DNA from 4 places in the Arthrobacter ramosus genome. Region 3 is predicted to be linked to each of the others. Evidence: riboswitches for the same ligand, from Rfam matches in the RefSeq annotation. Region 3 holds a riboswitch; each other region holds the start of a gene.
What was found. Region 3 has a riboswitch for thiamine pyrophosphate ahead of thiO (glycine oxidase ThiO). Riboswitches for the same ligand answer to the same signal wherever they lie in the genome.

Region 1 (4,207 bases), 620 kb from region 3:
TCCACCGGGGACGCGGTTCAGGGTTACGTAGTCTCCAACGGAAACCTTTTCTTGGCGGCCGCCTGCGCGGACAATCGCGTACACCACTTGGGCACTCACTTCTCTCGACGTTTATTACTAAATTTGCGTGCGGAACCCCGATCCGAAAACGGGCCTGGTTCACGCTGTGCCTCAACGCCGTGGACTCCGGTACGGAATCCATGAGTCATCCCTCGAATAGTTCCAAATGAAAGGTCAGTTCCAAATGAACAGTTTCTGGGGGCATAACCCAAGTGTTGGCGTAAGCACCGAAGATCTAGATTACGCTAGTTTCGCCTTCGGCTGCAAATGAGGCCAGGTCCGGGGGCTGCCACGTGATGACTGCCACAGACTGGCTATGCGCCACCCGGTACCGTGCCCGTCCACCTTACCCTGCCGGCCGGGAAAAGCTCGGATCCTCAGTCCGACACGCTGCAGCGCCCGCCGGAACAGGCGCTTCATCCTGTCCTTCCCCGGCAGGAACCGGGTTCAGCCGTGCAACCTTGGAGCATCGAAGAACGCCGTTTCGTAACGGCAGGATTGGGCAAACGCCTCCATCATGGCGGCACGCTCCGCAGGTGATGCGGCCTGCGCGGCGGCGTCCGTGATGTCGATCGCCTTGCGGGTGGCCTCGGCGAACGCCTCGTCTGCGTATGTACGCAGCCAGTCCGCATAAGGGTGCTCGTCCGACGCTCCCGCCTGTAGATAGCCATGGTGGAGCTGCTGTCCCACCTCGGCGTACAACCAGTAGCAAGGCAGCACGGCAGCCAGCAGGACGGCATAGCTGCCCGACGCCGACGCCGCAAGCAAGTGGTCCACGTAGGCCTTGGTGACCGGGCCCAGCTCTCCGCTTACCTGGCGTCCGCTGAGCCAATTCCGATGCAGCTCGGACTCGACTTCAAGGCACATCTGCGAGCCGCGGGCCCAGAACAGCTGTTCGGTTTCGTTTGGGGCGAGGGCGCTTGCCCGCGCCAGGACCCGGGAATAGCCGTTGAGATAGATGGCATCCTGCGACAGGTAATAGCTGAACTGCGCCTCGCTGAGCCCACCGGACTGCAAGTGCTGGATGAAGTCCAAGCCATAAATGGCCGCAAGTTCCGTTTGGGCGGCGTCCCACATCCGGACGGCAAAGTCGCCCGGTTGAAGGGCGTGCCGGAGCGCGTGGAAATGATGGATCGGCCCGTTGCCCTTCCCCACTTCCAGCACCTCGGACTGGATCAGCGCCTCCTGAAGCCAAGGCTTGACCACACGCAAGGCGGACTCCCAATCGCCGAGCCGCGCCTTGGCCGTCGCCATCGCCGACGACAGGGAGCATCCCGTGCCATGGCTGTTGCGGGTCTCCACCCGTCGCCCGGCGAATTCCACCACGTCCTGGCTCAGGACTCCCCCGGTGTTGACCAGGGCGTCGGGGCAGCCCGCTCCCTGAAGATGGCCACCCTTCACCAGGACGGTGTTCCCACAGGCGGCAGCCAGGCGTTTGCCTTGCTCCAACGCCGATGCCCAGTCAGTGGCTTCAGGTTCGCCAAGCAGCATGGCCAATTCAGGAAGGTTGGGGGTCACCAAGTCAGCGAGGGGCAGAAGCTCCCGCAGGGCAGTTTCAGCGGACTCCGCCAGGAGCCGGTCGCCGCTGGTGGCGATCATCACCGGATCCAGCACGACGACGGCGGGACGCGCCTCGCCGAGCCAGCGGCGGACTTCGTGGATGACCGCCGCGTCCCCGAGCATGCCGATCTTGACGGCATCAACCGTGATGTCGTCGCTAATGGCGTCCAACTGCTGGCGCAGGAACTCCACGGGAGGCACGTGGACGGCAGTGACTCCCTGGGTGTTCTGCACGGTGAGCGCCGTGATGACGGCCATGCCATAGCCGCCGTTGGCCGCGATGCTCTTCAGGTCTGCCTGGATCCCGGCACCACCCGAAGGATCCGAGCCGGCAATGCTGAGGACCCTCGGGATAGGTCGCCGGACGGCCTTGAGCGGGTAGACGGCTGATTGCGCCGAAACTGTCATGCGAGACATCCCTTCGCCGGTGCTAACCGGACAGGTTCAACGGGTCTGGTCTCAGCCGGCTTGGTGCGCGGCACCCCGTGTCAGTCCCCTAGCTTAACCCGGATCACACCTCGCCCGCTGAAATCCCCCTTTGCAACCGCACTGTGGGGAGGTCCGGTGGATTGGCCGGCAACGCCGAAGCCCCGGCGGTTTCCACAGGAGCGAAAACGGCCGGGGCTTCGGACAGGGTACTGCGCTTAGAGTTCGGACTTGGGCACGCCGACTCCGAGGATGATCGGTTCCGCTGCCGCCGTCGCCTTCGCGGGACCCGCGTCCGTCGCCTTGGCCTCGTGCGCGGCCCCACCGGAGGCAGCCGCGGCAACCTCGTGGTGCTCCACGTTGGTGGCGTTGGCGGAACCCTGGGCCCGGCTGGCACTACGGTTGCGGCGGCCTCGGCGTCCACGCGAACCCGATTCCCCGCTTGCAACGCCCGCGGGGGCCCCTGCGGGCGCTTCTTTGGCTTCTGTTGCCGTCGCCGCGGTCTCCGGAGCTTCTCCAAGGCCCGCGAATGCCTGTGCCAACAGATCCAGGCTCATGGCAGGTGCACCACTCGCCGGCTCCTCTTCGTGGTGTACGAAGGGCAACGCAACTTCCTCGCCGCCGAATCGCAGCACAGGCTTCGAACGTTCCTCGCTACTCGAAGCAGCGGCGGGAGCCTGGACCGGGGCCGCGGGGGCCTGGACCGGGGTGGCTTCCGCTACGTGCCGGTCGGCGAGCAATTCCGCCGCGTGGTGGAGCTCGTCGTCGTGCAGGTGGGCAGCGTGGGCTGCAGCCGCGATGGTGGCAAGGGCTGCGCGGGTGGCCGCCTGGCGATTCGGATCAGTGGATTCCACTGTATGGACCGGCACAGGAGGGGTGATCGGGAGCTCGGCCGTCCCCTGCCCTGTCCCCCTGCCGCGCCGACGCTTGCGCTGCTCCGGGCGGACGGCCGGCTGCGATTCCGTCCGCGGGTGGTGGTGTTCAGCGGCCACCACGTTGGCCCGACGGTGCTCCACAGGCTCGTCGTGCGTGACGATTCCACGACCGGCGCACGTTTCGCACTGCTCGCCGAAGACCTCAAGCAGGCCGGTGCCCATGCGCTTGCGGGTCATCTGCACCAATCCAAGCGACGTCACTTCGGCGACCTGGTGCTTGGTGCGGTCCCGGCCGAGGCACTCGACCATGCGGCGCAACACGAGATCGCGGTTGGATTCCAGGACCATGTCGATGAAGTCGATGACGATGATTCCGCCGATATCGCGCAAGCGAAGCTGGCGCACCACTTCCTCGGCAGCCTCAAGGTTGTTCTTGGTGACGGTTTCCTCAAGGTTGCCACCGCTGCCGGTGAACTTCCCGGTGTTGACGTCAACAACCGTCATGGCCTCGGTGCGGTCGATCACGAGCGAACCACCGGAGGGCAGGAAGACCTTGCGCTCCAATGCCTTGTGGATCTGTTCGTCCACGCGCCATGCCGAGAAGATGTCCTGATCCGAGGTCCACTTTTCGAGGCGTCCCACCAGATCGGGCGCCACATAGGTGACGTAGGCCTCGATGGTGTCCCAGGCTTCATCGCCGGAGACGATGAGCTTGGAGAAGTCCTCGTTGAAGACGTCGCGGACAACCTTGATGGTGAGGTCCGGTTCGCCATACAGCACTTCCGGGGCCAGGACCTTGGTGGACGTGGACTGGCTTTCGATGCCTTCCCACTGGGCCCGCAGGCGGTTGATATCGTGCGTCAGCTCTTCCTCGGAAGCACCCTCGGCTGCGGTGCGGACAATGACGCCCGCGTTCTCCGGGAGGCGATCCTTGAGGATCTTCTTCAGACGGTTGCGCTCGACGTCGGGCAGCTTGCGGGAAATACCGGTCATTGAACCGCCGGGCACGTACACAAGGTAGCGGCCGGGAAGCGAAATCTGGCTCGTCAGGCGTGCGCCCTTGTGGCCCACGGGGTCCTTGGTGACCTGGACCAGCACGGAATCGCCTGATTTCAGGGCGTTTTCGATCCGGCGCGGTTTGCCTTCCAGGGTGACGGCATCCCAGTTGACTTCACCGGCGTACAGCACGGCGTTGCGGCCGCGTCCGATGTCCACGAACGCAGCTTCCATCGACGGCAGAACGTTCTGGACCTTGCCCAGGTAGACGTTGCCGATCAGGGAATCCT
Region 2 (4,207 bases), 1.1 Mb from region 3:
TGGTGGTAGAGGTGGATCGCTCCACGTCCACGCTCTACATCCACGGGCTCAATGTCCGCAACGATGTGGACACCGCCAAGCTGCGCAAGGAAGTCCAGGATACGGAGGCCTCGCTGATCCGGATCATGGGTTCCCGCGCGGAAATGGACGCACTCCAGGCCGAAGGCTGGCCTGCAACGAGAGGAGCTGGTTCGTGAAAGACATCGTGCTGATCGTCACGGCGGTGATTCTTAGCCTGGCGGCGGCAGGCGCGATCTACAGGATCGCCGTCGGGCCTTCCCTGCTGGACCGGGTGCTCGCCTCAGACGTCCTGCTCGCCATACTGGGCGCCGCGCTGGCCATCGACATGGCCGTCAACAGACACCTCAACAACCTCGTGCTGCTCGTCGCACTGACGCTGATCGGGTTCGTTGGCTCGGTGACGGTGGCCCGCTTCGTGGCCGACCGGAGGGGACAGGTCAATGACTCCTAATGCCACCGGAATTGACTCCGTGATCGATGCCGTCACCGCGGTACTGCTGATTGTTGGTGCGCTGATGTCATTGGGCGCCGCAATCGGCCTGTTGCGTTTCCCGGACCTCATGAGCCGCATGCACGCAGCTACCAAGCCGCAAGTGCTGGGGCTGTTCCTTGTCTTGGCGGCCATCGGGCTGCAGATGCGCGAATGGTGGGTATGGCCGATCCTGGCAGTCGCCTGGATCTTCCAACTGCTGACCGTTCCCGTGTCCGCACACATGGTGGGCCGCGCAGGCTACCGGACCAAGCACCTCCACCCCGAGTTGCTCAGCTCCGACGAACTCGAGGCCGTGGTGCTGCGGGCTGCCGGTCAACGGGCGGCGGAGAAAGCTCAAGAAGCGGACTCGGCAATGCCCCACACCGGGAACGGCCGCAACGGCGGGGGCGCGGGCGGCCCCGGCGCCAACGGCGGGGGCGCCAACGGCGGGCCGTCAGCCTAGACGATGTCCTGCGTCTTCGAGAAGCGCGAGATGGCGCGCTGGGTACTGCGGCTTGCGAAAACCTGGATGACAGCGCTGACAGTCGCCGAAATCAGGGCGAAGGTCAGTGCCGAGCGCAGGCTTGCCTCCATGTCATCGTGACCCTTGGGAGGCTTCTTGCCGGTGGACTTTTCCCACAACGCATTGACGAGCTTGGTGCCGACAAAGCCTGCGCCGATGCTCACGCCAGTGCCGAGCAGTTTGATGAGGAGGTTCATTCCGGGACTCCTTGCGGGAGGAAACAGGACCGTCCCCAGCCTAACCCCACTTCAGGGCTGTTCCGGAGCAACGGATGGCGGTTGGCGCCTCAGCCGGAAGAACTCCTCCAAGGCTCCAGGCTTTGGACGGACGGGCATGATGTCACGGTCTTCGGCCAGGATCGCTTCCACCGTGCCGAGGGCGAGTAGCTCATCCAGCAGCGCCAGCGTGGGCGGCATGAGCTTGAGGGTTCCGGCGGCTTCGGCATCCAGGATTCCGCGGACCGGCATCCACAAGGACGATGACGCTTCCGTGGTTTGGTGCTTTGGTTCGGCACCGGAAAGCGGGCAGGCAAGGTAGAAGTATGTGTCGAAGCGCTTGGGCTGGTCTGCCGGTGTGACCCAGTTGGCCCACGGGCGGAGGGTGGCGGCGTCGAGCTTCAGCCCGGCCTCTTCGAACACCTCGCGCTGCGCGGCCGCCAGTACCCGGCCGGCGTTGAACCCGGCGGAAGTGGGCTCGACGGCGATGCTGCTCCGGTGCCATGCGGTGGCGTGCCGCTCGACGACGTCGTCCGCGAAGTCCCAGCCGGAGCTGTCCACCTGGTCCACCCGTCCGCCCGGAAAGACAACCATGCCCGCGGCGAAATCCATCGTGCTTACCCGGTGCTGAACGAACACTTCCAGGCCGCGCCCGGCATCCGCGGGAACCTCCGGGCCTGACTGAATCGTGTAAACGGGGGCCTCGCGGACGAGGATCACGCTCGCGGCGAGCCTAGGTTCGGCCACCGTGGTGCTGTTCGCTTCGACAATGCCTGCCAAGACTGCTCCTTTGCCCGCTTGCTGCGTCACATTCTGCTGGATCATTCTCCCAGTTTCTGTACGCGCCCGCGCCATTCCGGGCCTGCCTGTGCTCACCCGGCGAATGATCCAGCAGAATCCGTCGTTACGCGTTTTGGCACAGCGCCCGCAACCCCGCCAAGGTGTAAACTGAACCACGCCCAAAAGGGTGGATTGATAACGACAGGGGAGCGCCGCCGTCGGGCTTGCAGCAATGCGGCACGGAGGACGGGCGCTGAGAGTGCGGACAGCCGCAGACCCTCGAACCTGATCCGGCTAGTACCGGCGCAAGGGAGTCGAGTTCTCATAGTGCCCGGACCGGCGCAGCGGAAGCCGCTCGCAGGCAACCGGAACACTTTCCCCTCCTGTTCCTCAGGAGGACAAAATGACTGGTATTTCTGCAAGGCCGGGCCTCACCAAGCCTGGTTACAACTGGCGCGTCGTGGACATCGTCGTGGCGGCACTGATCTCCATCGCCGGTGGCGTGATCTTCTGGGCATGGGACCAGATGGCTCTGGTTGTTACGCCCGTGACCGCCGGCTACCCTCCGCTGGGCGGCCTGATCGCTGGCGGTTGGATGATTCCGGCAGTGCTGGGCATGCTCGTTGTCCGCAAGCCCGGTGCGGCAATTTTCTGCGAAATGGTGGCCGCCACCAGCGAGCTCATCATGGGTAACCAGTACGGCACCACGGTCCTGATCTCGGGCCTGCTCCAGGGCCTCGGCGCGGAACTCATTTTCCTGGCCTTCATGTACAAGAAGTTCAACCTGCCGGTGTCCCTGCTGGCCGGTGCCGGCGCGGGCCTGTTCTGTGGGTTGAACGATTCCTTCCTGCCGTGGGGCTGGAACATCGCCTACGAGGTCGGCGACAAGCTCGCGTACATCGTGTTCTGCACGATCTCTGGTGCCGTCATCGCCGGTGCCCTGGCCTGGATCGCGACCCGCGGCCTGGCCAAGACCGGTGTCCTGAGCGCGTTCGCGTCCCGCAAGGCCGCCTCGGAGCCCGTCTTTTCCTGATGCCAAGTCCTGATTCCGGCACCCCTGCTGTGGTGCGACCCGCCGCCATTTCCGCGCACGGGTGGGGCTGGCGGCACGCTGGCCGCACCACGCAGGCCATCCACGCCTTGGACCTGGACATCCGTCCCGGCGAGCGCGTGCTCCTGCTTGGCCCCTCGGGCGCGGGCAAGTCGACGCTCCTGCATGCCCTGGCGGGCGTTCTGGGCGAGGACGGTGACGACGCCGACGAGACCGGCTCGTTGCTCGTGGATGGTGTTTCGCCGAAGGCCCAGCGGGGCCGTGCCGGACTCATGCAGCAGGACCCCGAAACCCAGGTGGTGCTTTCCCGGCTGGGCGACGACGTCGCTTTCGGCGCCGAGAACCTTTGCGTGCCGCGGGAAGAGATCTGGAAACGCGTCCATGAAGCGCTCGACGACGTCGGGCTGCGGAACAGTTCCAGCGGCGACTTTGCGCTCGACCACCCGACGTCGGCGCTCTCGGGCGGGCAGAAACAGCGCCTTGCGCTCGCCGGCATCCTGGCCATGCGGCCTGGCTTGATCCTCCTGGACGAGCCGACCGCCAACCTGGACCCGGCTGGCGTGCTCGAGGTCCGCGATGCCGTGGGCCGCTGCCTGGACAAGACCGGCGCCACCTTGGTGGTGGTGGAGCATCGGGTCTCGGTCTGGAAAGACCTTGTGGACCGGATCGTGGTCCTCCAGCCGGGCAGCTCCTCCTCCACGGGAGGGTCGACGCCAGGGGTGCTCCTGGACGGCGATCCGGACACCGTTCTGGCTCAAGCAAGGGACATGCTCACTGCTGCGGGCGTCTGGGTGCCCGGGTACGTGCCGGCCACCCGGCCACGTTCGGGCACGGCCGCCGGCTCCGGAACAGCAGCCGGCTCCGGGGCGAGGAGCGGGGGAGAGCTGCTGCTCGCTACACAGGAGCTCGCGGTGTCCCGCGAAAGGCCGCGGCGCCGGGGGTTCAAAACCATCCTGCCCCTTCCTGTGCAGGCCGGACTCGACGCCGAAGTGCTCGCCGGGCAGGCCCTGACCATCACCGGCCCCAACGGCGCCGGAAAATCGACCTTCGCTTTGACCCTCGCGGGCCTGTTGGCACCAGTGTCCGGCACGGTGACTGCCGCCGTCGGGCTCAGTGAAGGCGCCGGCACCGACCCTTTCAAGTGG
Region 3 (4,207 bases):
GGGGCTCCGTTCCCATTGCCATTACCGTTGTTGCCGTTGGTGCTGTTTCCGTTGCCGTTTCCGTTGTTCTTGGCGGGTTTCGATCCGGAAATCACCACGGCGTCGAATTCCTGTCCGATGTGGTTGACCAGGAGTGCTGCCTCCACGGTGTCCAGTGCCAGGCGCTCCATTTTGGCGGCGAGCTGGTCGGAAGACGCCATGATCTCGGGCAGGCTCGGCAAAGCATCCCGGGCCCACGCAGGGATCTCTGTTCCATTGCTCAGAGCTTCGCAGATGACCAGCACAAAACGATCGACAAGTCGGCGCAGCGGCGCGGTGGTGTGGGCATACGGTGCCCCGATGGCTGACTGCATGACGCTGCCCGGTACCTCGCCGTCGAAAGGCGTGTAGCCGGCACCACGGAAGAGCAGCCCCGCGGAATGGAGGATGGCGAGTTGCCGGGGGTCCTTCGCGTCGAGGGTGCGCAGGTACTCGCCGTAGCTGGTCCCCGCGGTCCAGGGCTTGCCGAGTGCCCCCGTTTGCCGTTTGAAATGGAGCAGCGAGCGCTCATCGGGAGCGGGCATGGTGCGCAGGATCCCCACTTTGCCGTCGAGCATCAACTGTGCGGCGGCCATCCCGGTCAGGAGCGAAATCTGGGCGTTCCAGTCCTCCACCGGGAGCGAGGGAGCTGCGACGATCCTGTACCCCTCGCCGCCGGGCAGTTGGACGATTTCCTGCTCAGGCATGTTCAGGCTCGCTCCGCCGCGGCGGCGTTCGAGTTCCACCCGCTTGAGCCCGACCTCCTTGAGCAGCTCCAGGACGGGATCAGCCGTTCCGGAATCGATCTCCGCCTGCACGCCCTTGTAGTTGAGTTTGGCGCGGCTCCGTACGCTTGCCCGACGGACGGAGACGGTGCGGAACTCCGCCTCGGCATCGAGTTCGAAGTCCCACACGAACGCGCCGCACGTCTGGCCGGCCAGCAGGCTTCCGGCATGCTCGCTGATGATCTCGGGGTGCAACGGTATGCGGCCATCCGGGGCGTAGTACGTTTGCCCGCGGTGGCGGGTCTCGGCGTCGAGCGCTCCTCCCGGGGGCACAAAGGAGGGCACATCGGAGATGGCGTAGAGAACCCTGTAACCATCCCCGGACCGGTCAATGAAGAGGGCCTGGTCGAGATCCGTGGAAGAGGCCGGGTCGATCGTGATGAACGGAACGTCCGTGAGATCCTGCGCCGGCAGGGTGTGTCCGGAAACCGCGGCTTCAGCGTCGCGCAGCGCTTCAATGGGATAACCTGCGGGCAGCTCGAGTTCAGTCCGAAGCGCCGCCAGCGCTTCCGCGAGGTGGTTCGACGTTTCACTGACATTCGGGGCTACCCGCTGATGTGACACGAAAATCAGGGTAACTCCAAAATCTTCCGGCGTCTCGCTAGGCCGCCGCTGCGTCCAAGGCAGCCAGAAGGGCCTGGGCTGCCGCCGTCGGATCCTGTGCTTCGGTAATGGCTCGCACCACAACGACACGGCTTGCGCCGGCCTGCACCACCTCTTCCACGTTGCTGAGATCGATGCCGCCGATAGCAAACCAGGGGAGCACAACACCGCCGACGGTCTCTTCGTCTGCCTGCTTCACCGCGTTGGCGGCGTACTTCACCAGATCGAGCCCGACGGCGGAGCGTCCCGGCTTGGTGGGGGTGGCCCAGACCGGCCCGACGCAGAAGTAGTCCAGTCCGCTGCGGCTGGGTGACGCGGCGATGGCTGCGTCAATTTGTTCCGGCGTGTGCGTGGAGAGACCGATGATAGTGCGGTCGTGGAGCAGTTTCCGGGCCGAGCGCAGCGGAATGTCCTTTTGGCCGATATGGAACACCGGTGCGCCGGAGAGGGATGCTACGTCCGCGCGGTCGTTGACTGCCCAGAGACGGCCGTGACGATGCGCCACGGATTGCAGGATTTCCAGGAGCTCCAGTTCCTCAGCCGCCTCAATTGTCTTGTCACGCAGCTGGATGATGTCCACGCCGCCCTCGAATGCGGCATCGACAAATTGCTCAAAATCACCCTGTTGCTTGCGGGCGTCGGTGCAGAGGTACAGGCGGGCGGTGGTGTGGACATCGTGCTGGGTCATGGAAACAGAGTAGTTCCTCTAAACTGGGCTGGTACCGCGGGAGCCGCGGCGGCAGTCACAATCGCCGCGCGGCTGAGAGGGCTTCAGCGCCGACCGCTTGACCTGATCCGGCTAGTACCGGCGTAGGGAAGGACCCCATGGACGAAGTAAACACCCAGCACGGACCCCTGCACGCGGATGTGGCGGTGATCGGAGGCGGTGTCATTGGCCTCGGGATCGCGTGGGAAGCCCGCAGGTCCGGCCGCTCGGTTGCCCTGATCGATCCCGCGCCGGCCAGCGGCGCCACCTTCGCGGCGGCGGGTATGTTGGCGCCCGTCAGCGAACTGCACTACCAGGAAGAGGACCTCCTGGAGCTCATGCTCGAATCGTCGGCGTTGTGGCCGGACTTCGAACGCAATGTGACCGGCTCAAGCACCGGACGCAGCACGGGTTACCGCACGACGCCGACCCTCGCCGTCGGCGCGGACGCTGCGGACCGCCAGGCGCTCGCCGATCTCAGGGATGTCCAGCTGGCCAACGGCCTGGTGGTGGAATCCGTGCCGTTGCGCGAGGCACGGGAGCGTGAGCCGCTGCTGAGCCCGCAGATTTCCTGTGCCTTCGACATCCCGGGCGACCACCAAGTGGATCCGCGCCGGCTTTCGGCCGCGATTCTCGGCGCGCTGGCAGACCACCAGCCCGGCGATTCCAGTTGGATTCCGGGGGCCGAAGGCGGTTTTGCGGTCCAGGACACCGCGGCGGGCCTCCTGTGGGAGGACGGGCGCGTCGTCGGGGCTGTGCTGGATTCAGGAATCGAAGTGCTCGCCACGGAAACAGTGGTTGCAAACGGACTGGATGCCGCCCGCTTGAACGGCCTGCCGGATGGGTTGTCGCTCCCGTTGCGTCCGGTGTATGGCGACATACTGCGGTTGCGCGTCCCGGGCCACCTGCAACCCCTGGTCACCGCCACGGTCCGTGGAATGGTGCGCGGAGTGCCCGTCTACATCGTGCCCCGCGACGACGGGACCGTGGTGATCGGTGCGACGCAACGTGAAGACGGCTTGTCGGCGTCGGGGGGATCGGCCAACCCGGTGTCGGCCGGCGGCGTGTACCAATTGCTCCGCGACGCCCAGGTACTGGTTCCGGCCGTGGCCGAACTGGAACTCCTGGAAGCAACTGCCCGAGCGCGTCCAGGCACTCCGGACAATGCACCGCTGTTGGGCCGTGTGGAACGTCGCGAAAGCGAAGGAACCGTGCCGGGCCTTATCGTGGCCAGCGGCTTCTTCCGCCACGGCGTGCTCCTCACCCCGGCTGCGGCGAAAATCTGCGTCGGACTCATCGATGGCGCCGTCGATCCCCGGTGGAACAAATTCCGCCCGGACCGCTTCTCCCGCCCGCTTTCAGTAGCACGGGCCTCAACGGACGGCCCATCGGCCGATACCTCATATCCCCTTCCGAAGGACCACGCATGAACATCAAATTGAACGGCGCAGACCACACGTTGAGCGACGACGCGTCCGTGACCACCCTCGTCAGCCACATCACCGGAAGGGTTGTGGACTCCAGAGGCCAGGCGGCCGACGGACGCAAGATCGGCGTCGCCGTCGCACGCAATTCCGAAGTGGTGCCGCGCAGCCAGTGGGCTGCCACCGCGCTCGCAGAGGGCGACGAACTCGAAATCGTTACCGCAGTACAGGGAGGCTGAACCATGACCGCAGGAAGCACTCAAGCAGCAACCACCCGAACCGACGCCCTGGTGATCGACGGTGTTGAGTTCGGCTCGCGCCTCATCATGGGGACCGGCGGAGCCCCGAGCCTGGACGGCCTGGGGGCAGCCTTACTGGCCTCCGGCACCGAACTCACCACCGTCGCCATGCGGAGGTACTCGCCGACGGAAACAGGTTCGCTGTTCCAGTTGCTCGTGGACCATGGCATCCGTGTCCTGCCCAACACGGCCGGCTGTTTTACCGCCAAGGACGCTGTCATGACAGCCGAGCTTGCCCGTGAGGCGTTGGAAACGGATTGGGTGAAGCTCGAGGTCATCGCCGACGAACAGACGCTGCTGCCTGACGCCGTGGAGTTGGTGGATGCGACGGAGAAGCTGGTGGACCGCGGCTTCAAGGTCTTCGCCTACACC
Region 4 (4,207 bases), 420 kb from region 3:
AAACCGGTGCCCTCCACCGCGTTGCGGCTGGAGGACACCGGCCTCATGACTCAGTTGAAGGAGACCGGATGATCCGGTCCTTCATCGCGGATGTCAGCCGCGCCGGATCAGTGCAAGCTTCCTGATCAGTTCAGGCTTCCTGACGTCACTCAACGTTTTCCTGCGGGAATCTCGAGCTCGGGCAAGTAGACCTTGCCGCCGGATGCCAGGAATTCCTCGCTCTTTTCGCGCATCCCGCTGTACATTTCCGCGATGGCTGCCTGGGAATCCGCGGAGCCGTATTCGTCGCGGATGTCCTGGCTGATGCGCATGGAGCAGAATTTCGGTCCGCACATGGAGCAGAAATGCGCCGTCTTGGCCGGTTCCGCCGGGAGAGTCTCGTCGTGGAACGCTTCGGCCGTGACCGGATCCAATGACAGCGCAAACTGGTCACGCCAGCGGAACTCGAAGCGGGCCTTGGACAGGGCATCGTCGCGTTCGTGGGCGCCGGGGTGTCCCTTCGCAAGGTCCGCGGCGTGGGCGGCGATTTTGTAGGTGATCACGCCTGTCTTGACGTCGTCCTTGTTTGGCAGGCCCAGGTGTTCCTTCGGGGTGACGTAGCAGAGCATCGCGGTTCCGTAGCGCGCAATCTCCGTGGCGCCGATGGCCGAGGTGATGTGGTCGTAGCCCGGAGCAACGTCGGTCACAAGCGGGCCCAAGGTGTAGAACGGTGCGCCGTCGCACAGTTCCTGCTGCCGCTCGACGTTCTCCCGGACGAGGTGGAACGGGATGTGCCCGGGGCCCTCCACCATGACCTGCACGTCGTACTTCCACGCCCGCTTCGTGAGCTCCGCGAGCGTGTCGAGCTCGGCGAACTGTGCGGCGTCGTTGGCGTCCGCCGTCGCTCCCGGGCGCAAGCCGTCGCCGAGCGAGAACGCGACGTCGTACTTGGCGAAGATTTCGCAGAGTTCGTCGAAGTGGGTGTAAAGGAAGTTTTCCTCATGGTGCGCCAGGCACCAGCCGGCCATGATGGAGCCGCCACGGGAAACGATGCCCGTCACGCGGTTCGCGGTGAGTGGCACGTACCGCAGCAACACGCCGGCGTGGATGGTCATGTAGTCCACGCCCTGCTCGCACTGTTCAATGACGGTGTCGCGGAAGATTTCCCAAGTGAGCTTGTTGGCTTCGCCGTTGACCTTCTCGAGGGCCTGGTAGATGGGCACGGTGCCGATCGGGACGGGCGAGTTGCGGATGATCCATTCGCGGGTGGTGTGGATGTCGTCGCCCGTGGACAGGTCCATGACCGTGTCGGCGCCCCATTGCGTGGCCCACTGCAGCTTGTCCACTTCTTCGGAGATGGAACTGGTGACGGCCGAGTTGCCGATGTTGGCGTTGATCTTCACGAGGAAGGCCTTGCCGATGATCATCGGTTCGGATTCGGGGTGGTTGATGTTGTTGGGAATGATGGCACGGCCGGCGGCGACTTCGCTGCGGACAAGTTCGACATCGCAGTTCTCGCGAAGTGCCACGAACTGCATTTCGGGCGTCACGATGCCCTGCTTGGCATAGTGCATCTGTGTCACGTTCTTGCCTTCGACGGCGCGGCGGGGCACCGGCTGTGCGCCCTTCCACTCTGCGGAGGCGGCGCCGCGGCGCACGGCCGACTTGCCGTCGTCGAGCAGGTTCCGTTCGCGGCCGCTGTATGCCTCGGTATCGCCGCGGGCTTCGATCCACTCGCTCCGGAACGGCTCCAGGCCAATCACAGGGTCACTGCCGGGCCCCGCGGTGCGGTACACCTGGAAAGGCGCGTTGGCCTCGCCGTTGGGGGACGGTTCCAAGGCGATTTCAGTCACTGGAACCCGGATTCCCGACTCTGCATCTTCCAGGAACGCGAGGGAATGGGACTTGAGGGATTGTGTCACCTCTTGCGCCGATCCGTTTTGGGTAGGGCTCAGCTGTGTTTCTTTGGTGCTCAAAGGATTACTCACTTCCTTCGCCGGCATTACCCGGACAGGTTCAACGGTCGCAGGCTGCGTCAGCCCGATCTCAGCCCTTGCAAGGGCCCCCGTGTGGTCGTAGACGAAGTTACCACAGCTGTGGGTGCTTGGGAGAGATGTGACCGAGGACAGATGTGACCGGGCCGGCAACGGCCCCGGGAACTAGGGTGGAATCATGGCGGAAATCACCGAGTTCAGCGGCGCCGTCCTCACCGGGCCGGAAAAGGAACGGCGCGGCCTCTGGTCGGTCGACGGACGGCTGACCTTTCTGCGGCCTCCTGCCGCGCCGGACGTCGTCCTGGACGGATGGGTGCTGCCCGGCCTTGTCGACGCGCACTGTCATGTTGGTTTGGGGAGGGGCGGAGCGGTGGACGACGAGACTGCCCGACTGCAGGCAACGGCGGACCGGAACGCCGGGACGCTCTTGATCCGCGACGCAGGATCCGCAAGCGACACGCGCTGGCTGCAGCGCCGGACGGACATGCCGAGGATCATCCGCGCGGGCAGGCACATCGCCAGGCAACGCCGGTACATCCCCGGACTGGCCGAAGAAGTCGAGCCCGAGGATCTCGTGGAGGCCGTGCGCAAGCAGGCACGGTCCGGAGACGGCTGGGTCAAGATCGTAGGGGACTGGATCGACCGCTCGGCAGGGGATCTTGGCCCGTCCTTTCCGGCCGCCATCGTCAAGGACGCGGTCACCGCGGCACACGACGAGGGAGCCCGGGTGACTGCCCATTGCTTCGCCGAAGGGACTATCGACGACATGCTCGACGCCGGCATCGACTGCATCGAGCACGCCACCGGTCTGTTGCCGCACCATATTCCCCGGCTGCTGGACCAGGGTGTGCCGATCGTCCCCACGCTCATCAACATTGCGACTTTTCCGGACATCGCGAAGCAGGCGGAAGCGAAGTTCCCGCGTTACGCCGCGCACATGACCAGGCTGTGGGAGCGCAGGCATGAACGCGTCGCCGAGGCATTCGACGCCGGAGTGCGGGTGTACGCCGGGACCGACGCCGGCAGCGTCATCAAGCACGGCCGGATCGGCGAGGAAATCCTGGAACTGCACCGCGCGGGCCTTCCGGCGGCCGCCGCCCTCGATGCCGCCTGCTGGTCCGCACGCGAGTGGCTGGGTGCCGACGGCATCAGCGAAGGTGCCAGTGCCGACGTCGTGCTCTACGCAAACGATCCCCGTGCGTCACTTGAGGTGGTGCTGAATCCGCAATGCACCGTGCTGAGGGGACATATTTCAGGAAGCGCCGGGCATTAGGAATAAATTGAAGCTTCAAGTAATTTAGATAGATAGAGGTTGCCGAAGGGCGGCGCCACAAAAAGCCGGGAGTTTCACATGACCATCACATCCAGCCAGGATCTCCTTCCTGCCGAACTCACCATGGGTACGGTCATGCTCAAAGTGGGGGACATGAAGCTCATGGTCGACTACTACCAGCGGGCGCTGGGGCTGGAGGTCGTGGCCGAACAGGATGGCGGACTCTACTTCGGCAGGCTCGGCAAGCCGTTGGTGCACCTCGCGCCGGCCTCCGGGCTCCAGATCCCGGGTCGCGGAGAGGCTGGACTCTTCCACACGGCCTTGCTCTTCGAAGACCAATCCTCGCTCGCCGCGACTGTTGCCTCGGCCGCGCAGTACGAACCCCACGCCTTCGTCGGCAGCGCGGACCACCTGGTCAGCGAGGCCTTCTACTTCACCGACCCTGAGGGCAACGGCATTGAGCTCTACTACGACAAGCCCCGCGAAGGCTGGGAGTGGAATGGCAGTTCGGTCGTCATGGACAGCCTGCCGCTCCCGCCGCAGCGCTACCTCCAGCAATACCTGAACGAAGCGGCGGTGACAGGCCAGCATGAGGCGGGCGCCGGCGTCGGGCATGTCCACCTCCAGGTGGGCGATGTGCAGACCGCCCATGATTTCTACGTCGACACCTTGGGCTTCGAGCAGACCGCCGGGTGGCACGGGCAGGCCCTGTTCGTCTCCGCGGGCGGCTACCACCACCACATGGCCATGAATGTCTGGAACAGTCGCGGCGCAGGTCCACGCAAGGACACGCTCGGTCTCGGCGAGGTTGTCATCGAGGTGCCGTCAGGAGACGACGTCGGCGCGCTCGACGACCGCCTCAAGGTTGCCGGCATTGCCTCCCACCACACCGGCCAGGAGTTGCGCTTCGAGGACCCGTGGCGCAACCGCCTGCGGGTCGCCGTCCGCTAACCCTTCGCCA

Region 1: it holds a riboswitch for thiamine pyrophosphate, as region 3 does, so the genes downstream of both, thiD (bifunctional hydroxymethylpyrimidine kinase/phosphomethylpyrimidine kinase) here and thiO (glycine oxidase ThiO) in region 3, are expected to answer to the same signal.
Region 2: it holds a riboswitch for thiamine pyrophosphate, as region 3 does, so the genes downstream of both, ABD742_RS00390 (ECF transporter S component) here and thiO (glycine oxidase ThiO) in region 3, are expected to answer to the same signal.
Region 4: it holds a riboswitch for thiamine pyrophosphate, as region 3 does, so the genes downstream of both, thiC (phosphomethylpyrimidine synthase ThiC) here and thiO (glycine oxidase ThiO) in region 3, are expected to answer to the same signal.

The regions. Positions count from the first base shown of each region.
Region 1 is NZ_BAAAWN010000001.1:1,757,142-1,761,348, reverse strand. It holds gene rplU (50S ribosomal protein L21) at 1-87, opposite strand, end outside; gene thiD (bifunctional hydroxymethylpyrimidine kinase/phosphomethylpyrimidine kinase) at 508-2,028, opposite strand; TPP riboswitch at 2,020-2,116, opposite strand; gene ABD742_RS08220 (Rne/Rng family ribonuclease) at 2,265-4,207, opposite strand, start outside.
Region 2 is NZ_BAAAWN010000001.1:75,941-80,147, forward strand. It holds gene ABD742_RS00365 (Na+/H+ antiporter subunit E) at 1-197, shown strand, start outside; gene ABD742_RS00370 (MrpF/PhaF family protein) at 194-472, shown strand; partial or broken gene mnhG (monovalent cation/H(+) antiporter subunit G) at 462-842, shown strand; gene ABD742_RS00380 (DUF4235 domain-containing protein) at 953-1,213, opposite strand; gene ABD742_RS00385 (NUDIX hydrolase) at 1,265-2,056, opposite strand; TPP riboswitch at 2,205-2,341, shown strand; gene ABD742_RS00390 (ECF transporter S component) at 2,415-3,044, shown strand; gene ABD742_RS00395 (ABC transporter ATP-binding protein) at 3,044-4,207, shown strand, end outside.
Region 3 is NZ_BAAAWN010000001.1:1,134,299-1,138,505, forward strand. It holds gene ABD742_RS05445 (RNB domain-containing ribonuclease) at 1-1,367, opposite strand, end outside; gene thiE (thiamine phosphate synthase) at 1,405-2,094, opposite strand; TPP riboswitch at 2,121-2,240, shown strand; gene thiO (glycine oxidase ThiO) at 2,232-3,542, shown strand; gene thiS (sulfur carrier protein ThiS) at 3,539-3,775, shown strand; gene ABD742_RS05465 (thiazole synthase) at 3,779-4,207, shown strand, end outside.
Region 4 is NZ_BAAAWN010000001.1:1,553,107-1,557,313, forward strand. It holds gene ABD742_RS07285 (alpha/beta fold hydrolase) at 1-125, shown strand, start outside; gene thiC (phosphomethylpyrimidine synthase ThiC) at 150-1,955, opposite strand; TPP riboswitch at 1,951-2,058, opposite strand; gene ABD742_RS07295 (amidohydrolase family protein) at 2,152-3,246, shown strand; gene ABD742_RS07300 (VOC family protein) at 3,325-4,197, shown strand.